One region of the Enterocloster sp. HCN-30185 genome, then DNA from elsewhere that is predicted to be linked to it. Evidence: predicted binding sites of a transcription regulator. Region 1 holds the regulator's gene; the other holds the start of a gene.
The links. The regulator Rex, encoded in region 1, represses fermentation and respiration genes when NADH is low (regulators of the CRP and FNR family bind a similar motif). The targets are predictions, from matches to a motif close to ATTGTTAANTANTTAACAAT.

Region 1 (7,644 bases):
TGCTCCTTATAGTAAGAAAATCAAAAATATCAGGAGGAACTTGTATGGCATACTATGAACTTCAGCAGGTGAAAACCACAAATATGGGGAGCTTATTTAAACTTACATAGGAGGCAGAAGAATGAGAAAAAAGCAAATCGCAGGTATTTTTATTACAGGTATTATTTTATTATCCGGATGCGCCAGAAGCAGCACGGAACCAGGCACAGTACAAAGTGCAGATGAAACCCGGACAGCCGAAAATGATCCGACGAATGAAAGCATGGAAACAGGGGAAAATTCCGAAAAAACCACATCTTTTGAAATAGATACATCCGATATGTTTTCTGACAGCGACAGAAATGTGGAATATAATGAAGCGGAAAGTACAATCATCCAGCTGTCCGATGAAGGTTCCTTCTGTGATACGGACACCGTTGTGATCGATCAGAATACGGTAACGATTACGGATGAAGGAACCTATCTTCTTTCCGGAAGCCTGTCAGACGGTATGCTCATTGTAAATGCCGAAACTACAGATGAAGTACATCTGGTATTTAACCAGGCAGCCATTTCCAATCAGGATTCGGCGGCGGTCTATATTGCGTCTGCCGATAAAGTGTTTCTTACGCTGGCAGATGGTACAGAAAACGCCGTATCAAATGGAGGCGTCTACGCAGACATTGATGAGGATACGATCGATGGGGCAATCTTCTCAAAAGCCGATCTGTTGTTCAACGGAACGGGAAAACTTATAGTAACCGCAGCAGCCGGACACGGGATTGTGTCAAAAGCCGATCTGATCTTTGCTGATGGCAGCTATGAGATTTCGGCGGCTGAGCATGGGATTGAAGGAAAAGACAGTGTGCGCATTGCTGAGGGAACGTATGAAATCCTTTCAGGAAAAGATGGAATTCACTCTGAGAATGATGAAGATGAAACTCTTGGATTTATCTATCTGAAGGATGGAATATTTAAAATCCAATCCCAGGGTGACGGGATCAGCGCTGGAAACTGGCTGCTGGCAGAAAATGGAACCTATGAAATAACTACAGGACAGGGAGGCGTTTCCGCAGAAGAAAAAAACAGTCTGGAACAACACAAACAGGAGGAGCAGGAAAAAAGTGCGAAAGGTATAAAGGCCGGAGCACAAATGCTTTTGAAAGAGGGAACGTATTGTTTGGATACAGAAGATGATTCAATCCACTCTAATGGAGATGTTTTTATCACCGGAGGAGATTACACTCTGTCTTCCAGAGATGATGGAATCCATGCAGATGACGGAGCTGCCATTTCCGGAGGCAGTATTAAGATTTCAGAAAGCTACGAAGGAATAGAAGGTTTGACGATCGATATTACAGGAGGACAGATCGATATTACAGCATCTGACGACGGTGTGAATGCTGCCGGAGGCAGAGACGGAAGCAGTATGGAAAAAGGACAAGATCCGTTTGTATCTATGGAAGGAGCCTATATTTCAATTTCAGGCGGCAGTCTGAGAATCAACGCGTCAGGAGATGGGATTGATTCAAATGGAGATCTTATGATTTCCGGTGGAGAAACCTATTTATCCGGACCGGTCAATGGTGGAAATAGTTCATTGGATTATAATGGAAAAGCAGTGGTCACAGGAGGAATTTTTGCTTCATCAGGCGCATCCGGTATGGCACAAAACTTTGATCTATCTTCTACCCAGGGGATAATAATGGTTACTTTGAATCCGCAGGAAGCCGGAACGCAGATCGCCCTGAAAAACAGTGACGGCACAGAGCTTTTATCCTGGAAAGCAGAAAAAGAATATTCATCTGTCCTCATTAGCAGCCCGGATATCAGACAGGGAGAAAGCTATTCATTAACAGCCGGTACGGAGGAGAAAATGATTACTATGGACAGTCTTGTTTACGGCGCCGATATTCCTGAAAATGGAAAGGCTCCCGTTGGCAGTGAGACTCCTAAAGGCGGTAGGGGGCCTGAGAACGGCGAAGTTCCCACAGGCGGGAGAGCGCCCATGGAAAGGGAACCAGCGGAGAATGGTAAAAGACCCGGAGAAATGGACAATAAACCGGGAATGGGAGAAAAACCCGATAATGAAAATAAAAAAGAAATCCAGTAAATGTGTGGGATGTATAGTTGACACAGGAAGAATATTACGGTAGCCTTCTGAAAAAATGAAAGAAATATTTAGAGCAGCTGGCAGGACAATACCCTGTCCGTGAAACAGAAGATGGTATTCATCCGATGGGGAAGCAGCCATTAAGGGGATTTCATAGAGAAAAAAATTAGTAAGATTTACACGGAATGAACTGCAGAGGTTGACAGCAGAAATTCAGATCCTATCGTAAAAAAGGAAACTGCGGTCATTTTCATGACCGCAGCCTATGAAGACATACTCCCGGGAGGTTCCCGCTTTATCAATAACCTACAATGTTTTTTTTCGTTCATCCTCTTCCTGACCTGGATCGTCCCCATGCTTTAATACCCTTGCCATCAGCGCCATAGCATAAAACAGGACGGAAAAGAAGAGGATCGAAAAAGCCACAGCCATCAGTGTATTTTTGGAAGCCCCGGTAAGAGCCAGAATAAAAAACAGGAGAACAAGCCCTGCAAGGAGAAGGACTCCAAGAAGAGCCAGAATACGTTTTAATTTCATTCCTCTGCCAGCGCCTCCCATAATTCGTAAAGTTTTTCCAGTTTTTCACTGATGGAATCCTTTTCTTTGTTCAGCTCCATCAGTCTGGACACATCGGTATAGACTTCTTCCAACGCCAGCAGCTCATTGATCTCGCTGTCTCTTGTTTCTAACTGGTGGATGGCGTCTTCGGTCTTTTTAAGTTCATTCTGACGTTTGCGGATCCTGGCCTGCTCTTCCTTCTGAGCCTTCCAGTCAAGCTTGGCCCCTGTATCTGAAGCAGAAGAGGAGGCAGCGGTACCGGAAGAAGCTCCCGTTCCGGCATCAGCCGGACGGCCTAAAGCTGATTTTGGAGCCTCAGAGCCTCGTCCTGCAAAAAATGCAGCCTCCACATCCTCCTTTTTCTCCAGATAATAATCATAATTGCCAATATAATTTATAAAGGACTGTCCGGTCAGATCCAGAATCCGGGTAGCGGTGCGGTTGATGAAATAGCGGTCATGGGACACGTAAAGCACCGTTCCTGTATATCGGTTTAATGCACTTTCCAGAATCTCCTTTGAGGTAATGTCCAGATGGTTGGTGGGCTCGTCAAGGAGCAGGAAATTGGCGTCAGAAAGCATAAGCTTTGCAAGTGAAACGCGGCCCCGTTCGCCGCCGCTTAAATCCTTGATCAGCTTAAACACATCATCACCGGTAAAGAGGAAAGAAGCAAGGGTATTGCGGATCTGAGTGTTGTTCATATTGGGATAGGTATCCTGGATTTCCTGAAACAGGGTTTTATCCATGTGGAGGACCTGATGCTCCTGATCGTAGTAGCCGATATGAACCTTGGCGCCCAGGCGGATTTCTCCGGCATCAGCAGGGATCAGGCCGTTTATGATCTTAAGAAGCGTGGTCTTTCCGGTACCGTTATTTCCGATAACCGCAATCCGTTCCCCACGTTTGATTTCAAAGCTGCCATGTGTAAATAATGTCTGAGTATCAAAGGACTTGCTTAAGTCTGTGACGGTGAGTACATCATTTCCGCTGACTACGTCCGGTTCCAGACGGATATCCATGGAATCGTTGATTTCCACTGGCTTTTCCAGACGCTCGATTTTATCCAGCATCTTTTCCCGGCTTTCTGCCCTTCGGATGGATTTTTCACGGTTAAATGATTTTAATTTGGCAATGACCGCTTCCTGATGGCGGATTTCCTGCTGCTGATTTAAGTAAGCACGGATCTGTGCGTCTCTGAGCATGGCTTTTTTATCGCTGTAGGCGGAGTAATTGCCGGAAAAAACAGTGGCGGTGCCATTGTCCAGCTCGATGACCTTTGTAACCACACGGTCCAGGAAATACCGGTCGTGGGCCACGATGATCACGCTTCCTGAATAGCCCTTTAAATAGGTTTCCAGCCATGCAATAGACTCCATATCCAGATGGTTGGTGGGCTCGTCCAGAAGCAGGATATCGGGTTTGGTTAAGAGAAGCTTGCCTAAGGATACACGGGTTTTCTGGCCGCCGGAGAGCGCCTGGATGGGCTTTGAAAATTCATCCTCTGAAAATCCCAGACCCTTTAATACCCCCGTAATTTCACTGCGGCAGGCGTAGCCGTTTTCCAGCTCGAACGCGTGGTTTAAGCGGCTGTATTCGGAAAGCATAGCCTCCAGTTCTTCACCGGAGGCAGATTTCATGGACTGTTCAAGGTTTCGTAGACGCTCCTCCATTTCAAGGATAGGCCGCTTTACCTCTAAAAGAGCGTCATAAATGGTCTCAGCGCCCTCCAGATCCTGATGCTGGGCCAGATATCCGATGGAAGCGCCCTTGGCCCAGGTTACACTTCCCTCATCTGGTGCCAGATCACCGATGATGATCTTTAAAAGAGTGGATTTTCCCGCGCCGTTAATCCCTACGACAGCGGCTTTTTCATGTTCCTCTATATGAAATGAGACCCGTTTGAGGATATGGTTATCTCCAAAGGACCGGCTGATGTTGCTGCATGACAGGATCATTTCAAAACTCCTTTTTTAGCATAAATTCTATGTTTTTTGCATAATATGCACCAATCAGTATAATATAGGAACATATTTTTTTCAAGAACATCCTGAAAGTGATTTGACATTTTTTTAACGCCCGATTATAATAGAAAGCATTAGATTGAATCATATAAGGAGAGGGTGGCACAGGATGGAACGCAAGGAAATATCGAAAGCGGTTATTTCGAGACTGCCCCGCTATTACCGCTATCTGGGGGAGCTGATTGAAGAAGGAGTGGAGCGTATCTCTTCCAATGAACTGAGCAACCGCATGAAGGTTACAGCTTCTCAGATCCGCCAGGATCTGAATAATTTCGGCGGCTTCGGACAGCAGGGCTATGGCTATAATGTAAAATATCTGTACTCGGAAATTGCAAAGATTCTGGGAATCGACCAGCAGCACAATCTGATCATCATCGGAGCCGGAAATCTGGGACAGGCAATCGCCAATTATACAAATTTTGAACGGAGAGGTTTTGTGATCAAAGGGATGTTTGATATCAATCCCAAGCTGATCGGTCTGGTGATCCGCGGGATTGAAATCCGGTCCGTGGACGATCTGGAAAGCTTTATAAAAGAGAATGAGATCCAGATCGCGGCTCTTACCATACCAAAGACAAAGGCTCCCGAGATTGCGGATCGTCTGGTAGCAGCAGGAATCAAGGCAATCTGGAATTTCGCCCATACGGATCTTGTTGTACCGGAGGATGTAGTTGTGGAAAATGTGCATCTGTCTGAAAGTCTGATGCGGCTGTCCTACCGGGTATGCAGTATGCTGGACCGGGATGAAAAAAACGAACGCACAGGAAGCAAGTAGGATGATACTGGGAGTTGGAACCGATCTGATCGAAATAAAGCGCATGGAAAAGGCCTGCAGGAGGCCTCATTTTGTCGCTCGCACATTTACGGAGACGGAAAGCCGGCAAGCGAAGGGGTCTGCCTCTAAGCTGGCCGGCTCTTTTGCTGTGAAGGAGGCCGTGGCAAAGATGTTCGGCACCGGGTTCCGGGGATTTATGCCCGGAGATATCGAGGTGCTTCGGGATGAGCTTGGAAAACCCTATGTCAATCTTTACGGCGGCGCTAAAAAGCGATCTGAGGAAATGGGGCTGACACAGATCCATGTGTCTATCTCCAATACAGAGGATTTTGCCATGGCATTTGCAGTGGGCGAAAAGGAAACGTCCGCAGAGAGGAGAACATGATATGAGAACCCTTCTGACAGGTAGAAAGATGAAAGCAGTGGATCATTACACCATCCATGAGGTCGGGATTCCTTCCCTGGTTTTAATGGAGCGGGCAGCTTTGGCGGTCGCAGACTGCGCATTAAAGGCAGCCCGAGCATTTGCCGCACACAGTCCGGTCTGGGCGCTGTGCGGTGTGGGAAATAATGGAGCGGATGCAGCGGCGGCAGCCCGGATGGTTTATTTAAAAGGACTTCCTGCAGTTATTTTTCTGGCCAGTTCAGAGGAAAAGGCGACAGAAGAATTAAAGCTCCAGCTTTCCATTGCCAGGAAGCTGGGGATACCTGTAAAAAAATGGGAACTTATGAAAGAGGAAGCAGAAAACTGCGGGATTCTTTTCGACGGCCTTTTCGGTGTGGGATTAAGCCGGGAAATCCAGGGAGAATACAGAGCCTGTATGGAGCTTGCAGCAGAGATTCTTAAAGGGAATGGAAAAACAAAGCCATGGTGCATTGCTGTCGATATTCCTTCCGGGATCCATTCCGGTACGGGAGCGGTGATGGGGATTGCTCTGAAAGCAGATGAAACCGTAGCCTTTGGCTGGGAGAAGATTGGAACTGCCGTATATCCGGGAAGGGACTATGCGGGAAATGTTACGGTTGCAGACATCGGTTTTCCTGAGGAGGCCTTAAGGGCAGAGCCGGAAGAGGAGGATCCGATCTCTATGGCGTATGCCTGCGAGGAAAGCGATTTAAACCGGGTACCGGAGCGGAAAGCCTATTCAAATAAAGGGACCTTTGGCCGCGTGCTGATCGCAGCAGGCTCTAAAAACATGAGCGGAGCAGCTTATCTTAGCGCTCTTGGAGCCTACAGGGCCGGAGCTGGACTTGTAAAAATCCTGACCGTGGAAGAAAACAGGACGGTTTTACAGACCCTTCTTCCGGAAGCCATTATTTCTTCTTATCGTCCGGAAGAGCTTTTAGGCGGGAGAGAGGATTTTAAGGAACGGATCGAGGCTGAGATGAACTGGGCAGATGTGGTGGTTTTAGGCCCTGGTCTTGGAAGCGAGCCTTATGTGGAATATCTGGTAGAGGATATCCTTACAAGCGCCTTTGTGCCTGTGATCATTGATGCGGACGGCTTAAATACCATTGCATCTCACCCCTATCTGACCTCCTACTATACGGAAAATATTGTGATCACTCCCCATTTGGGGGAAATGGCGCGGCTTACAAGCCAGAAAATCAGTGAAATTCAGGCCGATCTTCCGGCTGCGGCATTTTCCTATGCATCCCACTACGGGATTACCTGCGTTCTTAAAGATGCGGCAGCCGTGACCGCAGGAAAAGAGGGGACTTTATATATCAATACCAGCGGAAGCAGCGCTATGGCAAAGGCCGGATCCGGAGATGTGCTTACCGGCATCCTGGCCGGGCTGATGGCCCTGGGAATGGAGGAAGAGGAAGCAGCCGCTTTGGGCGTTTATATTCATGGGCTGGCAGGAGAGCGTGCAGCCGGAAATAAGCTTCACAGCCTGCTTGCATCAGAGATTGCTGAGGCAGCCGGGGCCTTTATGGATCGGCAGAAGGAGGAAATCAAAACAAAATGAGACCTTACAGCAGAGTATATGCAACGGTAAATCTGGATGCCGTTGTTTCTAATATGAAAGCTATGAGAGAGGCCCTTCCGGCCTCTACAGCCATTATGGGTGTCGTAAAGGCAGACGGCTACGGCCATGGAGCAGTTCCGGTGGCCTGGGCCATGGATCCGTATGTGGAAGGTTATGCGGTATCTAATATAGACGAAGGGATCAATCTGCGCCGCCATGGGATCC
Region 2 (7,644 bases), on a different contig from region 1:
AAGATCATGTTCCAGGGCTTTGTATGGAATGTAAACAGCTTCGATCAGGAAGGCGTACAGCTGGGCAAGGTACTTGCAAAGCGCGTACTGGCCCATGAAACAGACGGAGCGCTTCAGGTTTACAGCGAGCTTTTGAACATCTGATCAAACAGAAGAAAAAATATACTTGCGAAGAGAAAAACCGTCCGTTATACTGATAGTATCAGTGAGGGCGCAGGTCTGGTTTGGGGATTCCATTCCTGTCTTTCACGGAAAGACGGGTTACAGATATGAAGGATATCATGGATGAAGATAAGAGACTGGAAGAAGAGCTCAAGGAGCTGCGCCAGGTTCCCATAGACGAAAATGACAGAAAAAAGAAAAAGAGCCGCAGAAGCCGCAAAAAAACGGCAAAACGCAGGGGATTTCCCTTTGCAGCCGTATTTATGGCTCTTGTGGTAGGCGTTCTGGCAGGACTGGGCGGCGGTTACTACGTATGGGGCTGGGAACGGCCCTATACGGTAGATCTTAAGGCAGTAGAGGTTCCGGATTGGGTAAAGCAGGAGTTTATCCGGAAAAATATTTTTTCAAGGCCGGATGTGAGCCGCAGGAAGATCAACAATATTGTGCTTCATTATGTGGCAAATCCCGGTTCCAGTGCAGAGGGCAACCGAAATTATTTTGACAGCCTGGCGGATCAGGACAGCCAGAAAGGTGGCACCTCTACCAGCAGCCATTTTATTGTGGGCCTGGAAGGAGAGGTGATCCAGTGTATCCCGATCAATGAGATTGCCTACGCAAATGCTCCCAGAAACGAGGATACTCTTTCCATTGAGGTCTGTCACCCGGACGATACGGGAAAATACAGCGATGCTACATATGAGTCTGTCGTGAGGCTTACAGCCTGGCTGTGTACCCAGTTAAAGCTTAAAAGCAGCGATGTGGTGCGCCATTATGATATCAACGGTAAGCTGTGTCCGAAATATTATGTGGAGCATGAGGAAGAGTGGAAGCAGCTGAGAAAGGACATTGATGCGGCCATGAAGGAGCTGTGATCTGCGATACTGCATAAAAAAGCGGGGAGATCCCTACAGGGGGATCATCTCCGCTTTTCGATTATGGTAAATCGTATAGTAATGAAAGCCGCACTGCTTTAAAAGCTCCTTTGCGCGGGTAAATCCATATCCCAGATGCTCCGGAGCATGGGCGTCAGAGCCGATGGTGATGTGTTCGCCGCCCATCCTGCGGTATTGCTTTAAAATCTCTGTATCGGGGTTTTGATGACTCAGCCTGCTGCGGAAGCCGCCCGTATTGCATTCCAGAGCCTTTCCATTTTCAGCCAAAACCCTCAAAATAGAATCAATCTGCTCTTTAAAGGCAAAATAGCTGTAGACAGAAGCACTGTCCGGAGCATAGCGTGCGGCATAGTCCAGATGGCCCCAGGAGTCAAAGAATGGATGAAAGGCTCTGGCGCGCTTAAAGGAAAGGGTGAAAAACTCCTCAAGTCCCTGCCTGGAACCGCAGGCTTCCCAAAAGGAGGGATAAAAGGGATCATGGGAGCGGATAAAATGGCTGGAACCGATGATAAAATCAAATTCAGAGCCAAAATCCTTATGAAATTTTTCCAGGTACCTGCAGATGTGAAGCTGCAGCCCCAGTTCGATGCCGATATTGATGCGGATTTTATCCCGGTATTCTTCTTTAAGAGTGTTCAGGGCGGACAGATACGAGGGAAGATCCAGCTCAAAGTTATCCTCACAGAAGGATGAGTCGCGGTCATGATGGTCCGTAATGGTTATTTCCTTCATTCTCATAGAAACGGCCCGTTCAATCTGAACACGGGCGGGTGTATTTGAATCGCCGGAAAAAGCGGTATGCAGATGACAGTCGCAGATCATGCAGGCTCCTCCTTTCAGGCCGGATGCCAAAGGCGCGGCGTTTGATGATAAATATTATACCTGCGGCAGATAAAAAGTTCAAGGCTGACAAACAAATTTAGGGGAAAGAGGTAAAATGCTGTAATTTCCCGCACAAATTGTTATAAAATTAACGAAAAGGTAGAATTAAAAAAAACGCTTGCTATTTTGGAAAAAATTGATTACAATGAGTACAAGTTGATTATTATTTAACAATAATACAATTTAACAACTAGGAGGAATTGAATCATGGCAGTAAAAGTTGCAATTAATGGTTTCGGACGTATTGGCCGTCTGGCATTCCGTCAGATGTTCGGCGCAGAGGGCTACGAAGTAGTTGCTATTAACGATCTGACTGATCCTAAGATGTTAGCACATCTGTTAAAGTATGATACCGCTCAGGGCGGATACGCTGGCCACATCGGCGAGGGCAAGCACACTGTAGAGGCTGGTGAGGATTCCATCACTGTTGACGGAAAGAAGATCACGATTTACAAGGAGCCAAAGGCTGCTGACCTTCCATGGGGAGAGATCGGTGTAGACGTAGTATTAGAGTGTACCGGTTTCTACTGCTCTAAGGATAAGGCTCAGGCTCATATCGATGCAGGCGCTAAGAAGGTAGTTATCTCCGCACCCGCAGGCAATGACTTAAAGACTATCGTATTCTCCGTAAATGAGGATACTCTGACTGCTGAGGATACTATCATTTCCGCAGCTTCCTGTACAACAAACTGCCTGGCTCCAATGGCTAAGGCTCTGAATGATTACGCTCCTATCCAGAGCGGTATCATGAGCACCATCCACGCTTACACAGGCGATCAGATGATCCTTGACGGACCACACAGAAAGGGCGACTTAAGAAGAGCACGCGCAGGCGCTGCAAACATCGTTCCTAACTCTACAGGTGCTGCTAAGGCTATCGGCCTGGTTATCCCAGAGCTGAACGGCAAGCTGATCGGTTCTGCACAGCGTGTTCCTGTACCGACCGGTTCTACCACTATCTTAACAGCAGTTGTTAAGAAGGCTGGCGTTACAAAGGAAGACATCAACGCAGCTATGAAGGCAGCAGCTTCCGAGTCCTTCGGCTACAACGAGGATCCGATCGTATCTTCTGACGTTATCGGCATGAAGTACGGCTCCCTGTTCGATGCTACTCAGACCATGGTAGCTCAGATTGCTGAGGATCTGTATGAGGTTCAGGTTGTTTCATGGTATGACAACGAGAACTCCTACACAAGCCAGATGGTAAGAACCATTAAGTACTTTGCAGAGCTGGCTTAATTATTCAGTTTTTTAGTAGACTCATAAAAAGGGTCCGGTCGTCAGGGCCGGGCCCTTTTTACGCAGTATGAAAGGGGTACATCCATTATGTTAAATAAGAAATCTATCGACGATATGAACGTAAAAGGCAGAAGAGTGCTGGTGCGCTGCGATTTCAACGTGCCGTTAAAGAATGGTGAGATCACCGACGAGACACGTATCGTGGCTGCTCTGCCAACCATCAACAAGCTGATCGCTGACGGTGCAAAGGTAATCCTCTGCTCCCACTTAGGCAAGGTAAAGAATGGCCCTAACGAGGGTGAGTCTTTAGCTCCTGTCGCAAAGAGACTGAGCGAGAAGTTAGGCAAAGAAGTTGTATTCGTAGCGGATTACAACGTAACCGGCGAGGCGGCAACCAAGGCTGTAGAGGCCATGAACGAAGGCGATGTGGTTCTTCTTCAGAATACCCGTTTCCGCGGCGCTGAAGAGACAAAGAACGGCGAGGCATTCAGCAAAGAGTTAGCAGATCTAGCTGACGATTATGTATGCGACGCATTCGGTTCCTCCCACAGAGCACACGCTTCCGTAGAGGGCGTAACCAAGTTCATTTCTGCCAAGGGAGGCACAAATGCAGTTGGCTATCTGATGCAGAAAGAGATCGATTTCCTGGGAAATGCAGTTGAAAATCCTGTAAGACCTTTCGTAGCAATTCTTGGCGGTGCAAAGGTTGCTGATAAATTAAATGTTATCTCTAATCTGTTAGAGAAGTGCGATACTCTGATCATCGGCGGCGGTATGGCATTTACTTTCTTAAAGGCAGAGGGCAAGGAAATCGGAAAGTCCTTAGTAGATGATACCAAGTTAGATTACTGCCGTGAAATGATGGCAAAGGCAGAGAAGCTTGGCAAGAAGCTCCTTCTTCCTGTAGATGCAGTAGTAGCAGCTTCCTTCCCGGATCCAATTGATGCTCCTGTTGAGGCAGAGAACGTATCCGTAGATGCTATGCCTGCTGATAAGATGGGGCTGGATATCGGCACTGAGACTGCAAAGATCTATGCTGAGGCTGTAAAGTCTGCAAAGACTGTTGTATGGAACGGACCGATGGGCGTATTTGAGAATCCGACTCTGGCAAAGGGAACCATCGCAGTTGCCGAGTCTCTGGCTGAGACAGATGCAACTACTATTATCGGCGGCGGCGATTCTGCAGCAGCTGTAAATCAGCTGGGATTTGCTGATAAGATGAGCCACATTTCCACCGGCGGCGGCGCTTCTCTGGAGTTCCTTGAGGGCAAGGTACTTCCAGGTGTAGCAGCAGCAGATGACAAATAAGGCTGTATAGCATAAGTATACCGCCCGGACCGGAGATAAGCCTGCGGTCCGGGCGGTCCATTTACAGAATCAATGTGTGTAAAGGAGAGATAATCATGGCAAGAAAGAAAATCATTGCAGGCAACTGGAAGATGAATATGACCCCTTCTGAGGCAGTAGCACTGGTAAACGAGTTAAAGCCTTTAGTAGCCAATGATGAGGTGGATGTAGTGTTCTGTGTACCTGCTATTGATATTATCCCGGCAATGGAGGCTGCAAAGGGAAGCAATATCAATATCGGTGCTGAAAATATGTATTTTGAGGAAAAGGGTGCCTATACAGGTGAGATTTCACCCAATATGCTGACAGACGCAGGTGTAAAATACGTGATCATCGGACATTCCGAGAGAAGAGAGTATTTTGCAGAGACAGATGAGACTGTAAATAAAAAAGTATTAAAGGCATTTGAACACGGTATTACCCCGATTATCTGCTGCGGCGAGTCTCTGACTCAGAGAGAGCAAGGGATTACTATTGACTGGATCCGTCAGCAGATCAAGATCGCTTTCTTGAATGTAACAGCAGATCAGGCAAAAACTGCAGTAATTGCATATGAGCCAATCTGGGCCATCGGAACCGGAAAAGTAGCTACCACAGAGCAGGCAGAAGAGGTATGTGCAGCCATCCGCGCTTGCATTGGTGAGATTTATGACGAGGCAACTGCAGAAGCTATCCGCATCCAGTACGGCGGTTCTGTATCTGCTGCATCTGCTCCCGAGCTGTTTGCACAGGCAAATATCGATGGTGGTCTGGTAGGCGGCGCTTCCTTAAAGCCTGATTTTGGAAAGATTGTAAATTATAAGCAGGCGTAAGCCAATAAGGAGATAAAAGATTATGAATAAGAAACCAGTAGTTCTTATGATCCTGGACGGATATGGTCTGAATAAAAACTGCGATCACAATGCAGTTTGCGAGGCTAAGACTCCGGTTATGGATCAGTTGATGAGCCAGTGTCCTTTTGTGGAAGGTCAGGCCAGCGGCCTGTTTGTAGGACTTCCTGATGGACAGATGGGTAATTCTGAGGTAGGCCACTTAAATATGGGTGCAGGACGTGTGGTATATCAGGAGCTGACCCGCATTACCAAGTCGATTGAGGACGGCGATTTCTTCCAGGTTCCTGAATTTTTACAGGCAGTAGAAAACTGTAAAAAGAATGATTCCGCTCTTCATCTGTTCGGTCTGGTATCTACCGGCGGCGTACACAGCCATTTAACCCATATCTATGGCCTGTTAGAACTGGCAAAGAGAAATGGCCTGGAGAAGGTATATGTACACTGCTTCCTGGATGGACGTGATACACCTCCGGAATCCGGTAAGGATTTTGTGGCTCAGTTAGAGGAAAAGATGGCTGAGATCGGCGTTGGAAAGGTAGCTTCCGTTATGGGACGTTACTATGCAATGGATCGTGATAAGAGATGGGATCGCGTAGAGCTGGCTTACAGAGCACTTACAAAGGGTGAAGGTAAGGCAGCTGAGAGCGCTACAGCCGGTATTCAGGCGTCTTATGATGATGGAAAGGCAGATGAATTTGTAGTTCCTTTCGTTGTAACCGAAAACGGTGCTCCCAGAGCTTCCATCAAAGATGGCGACTCTGTTGTGTTCTTTAACTTCCGCCCTGATCGTGCAAGAGAGATTACTCATGCATTCTGTGACGATGAGTTTGACGGCTTTGCAAGAGAGAAAAAACTGGATCTGGTTTATGTTTGCTTTACAGACTATGACGAGACCATCACAAATAAGCTGGTGGCATTTAAGAAGGAGCAGATCACCAATACCTTCGGAGAGTTTCTGGCTGCTCACGGCAAGAAGCAGGTACGCATTGCCGAGACAGAGAAGTACGCTCACGTTACCTTCTTCTTTAACGGCGGAGTAGAGGAGCCAAATGAAGGAGAGGATCGTATTCTGGTGCCTTCTCCAAAGGAAGTGGCTACCTATGATTTAAAGCCTGAGATGAGTGCAAACGGCGTATGCGACAAACTGACAGAGGCTATTCGCTCAGGAAAGTATGATGTAGTGATCATTAACTTTGCAAATCCGGATATGGTGGGACATACAGGTGTTGAAAATGCAGCCATCAAGGCTATTGAGACGGTAGACGCCTGTGTAGGAAAGGCCGTAGAGGCTGTAAAAGAAGTGGACGGTGTAATGTTTATCTGCGCAGACCACGGAAATGCAGAACAGCTGGTAGACTATGAGACAGGTGAGCCATTCACTGCTCATACCACAAATCCTGTTCCTTTTATCCTGGTAAATGCAGATCCATCCTTTAAACTTCGTGAAGGCGGCGCTCTTTGCGATATCGCACCTACCCTGATTGAGCTGATGGGACTGGAGCAGCCTAAGGAGATGACTGGCAAGTCTCTGCTGGTGAAATAAGATAAAATGATACCGCTTGAGAGTGGCTGACAATTCCCCCCCCGGAGAGAGCATATCAGAAGCTTTTCCGGGGGGTTTTGCAGTAGTACGCCTGAGGACTCAGACTTTAATTATTCTTCATCTGCAGCCCGATGACCCCGATCATAAAAGCGGCTGTTCCGCCGATGATCCAGCCAGTGACCGTTTCGTGAAAGAAGAATACGCCCCAGAGAATGGCGAATACGGCCATCATGCTCTGGATCACGGGAACCATATAAAAGGGCACCAGGGGGATGGCTTTGGCATTGAGGTAAAAGCCCATTCCCGTGATAAAGCCGAAGGCAAGGATGGCAAGGATGCAGGCCAGATCCGGACGGATAAAAGCTATTTTCCCTGTAAATACAGGCTCTGCGGCCGGGATCAGGGAAAAAAGACCGGACAGGGTAAATATAGCCAGATTGCTGTCGATAATATCCAGCCGTCCAGCTACCATTTTCTGGGAAAGCACATGGCAGCCTGCACAGATACCGGACAGGATAAACAGGCCGGTAAAAAGGAGATTTTCTTTAAAAAATACATCCAGAGGACGGCCGTTTAAAGAGATGCACAGAACGCCGCCGATGCAGAGAAAGATACAGAATCCCTTTCTGGGGGACAGCTTCTCCTTAAAGCACAGTACGCTTACCAGCGTCAGAAACAGGGTCTGGGCAGGCTGGGTCACAATATTTCCATAGGAAAGTCCGTGGCTTAAGGCGTAGTTTTCTGT

Region 2: a site for Rex is predicted at 2,093-2,112, ahead of gap (type I glyceraldehyde-3-phosphate dehydrogenase). Genes of this name have one in related genera too.

Annotation. Positions count from the first base shown of each region.
Region 1 covers NZ_JBBKBT010000004.1:248,158-255,801, reverse strand. Annotated here, with positions in the region: gene WKT10_RS07025 (carbohydrate-binding domain-containing protein) at 122-2,092, shown strand; gene WKT10_RS07020 (hypothetical protein) at 2,399-2,629, opposite strand; gene abc-f (ribosomal protection-like ABC-F family protein) at 2,626-4,605, opposite strand; gene WKT10_RS07010 (redox-sensing transcriptional repressor Rex) at 4,781-5,446, shown strand; gene acpS (holo-ACP synthase) at 5,448-5,831, shown strand; gene WKT10_RS07000 (NAD(P)H-hydrate dehydratase) at 5,833-7,419, shown strand; gene alr (alanine racemase) at 7,416-7,644, shown strand, end outside.
Region 2 covers NZ_JBBKBT010000007.1:31,677-39,320, reverse strand. Annotated here, with positions in the region: gene WKT10_RS09225 (glucose-6-phosphate isomerase) at 1-144, shown strand, start outside; gene WKT10_RS09220 (peptidoglycan recognition protein family protein) at 282-1,034, shown strand; gene WKT10_RS09215 (histidinol-phosphatase HisJ family protein) at 1,068-1,877, opposite strand; gene gap (type I glyceraldehyde-3-phosphate dehydrogenase) at 2,145-3,176, shown strand; gene WKT10_RS09205 (phosphoglycerate kinase) at 3,261-4,484, shown strand; gene tpiA (triose-phosphate isomerase) at 4,580-5,335, shown strand; gene gpmI (2,3-bisphosphoglycerate-independent phosphoglycerate mutase) at 5,358-6,899, shown strand; gene WKT10_RS09190 (DMT family transporter) at 7,006-7,644, opposite strand, start outside.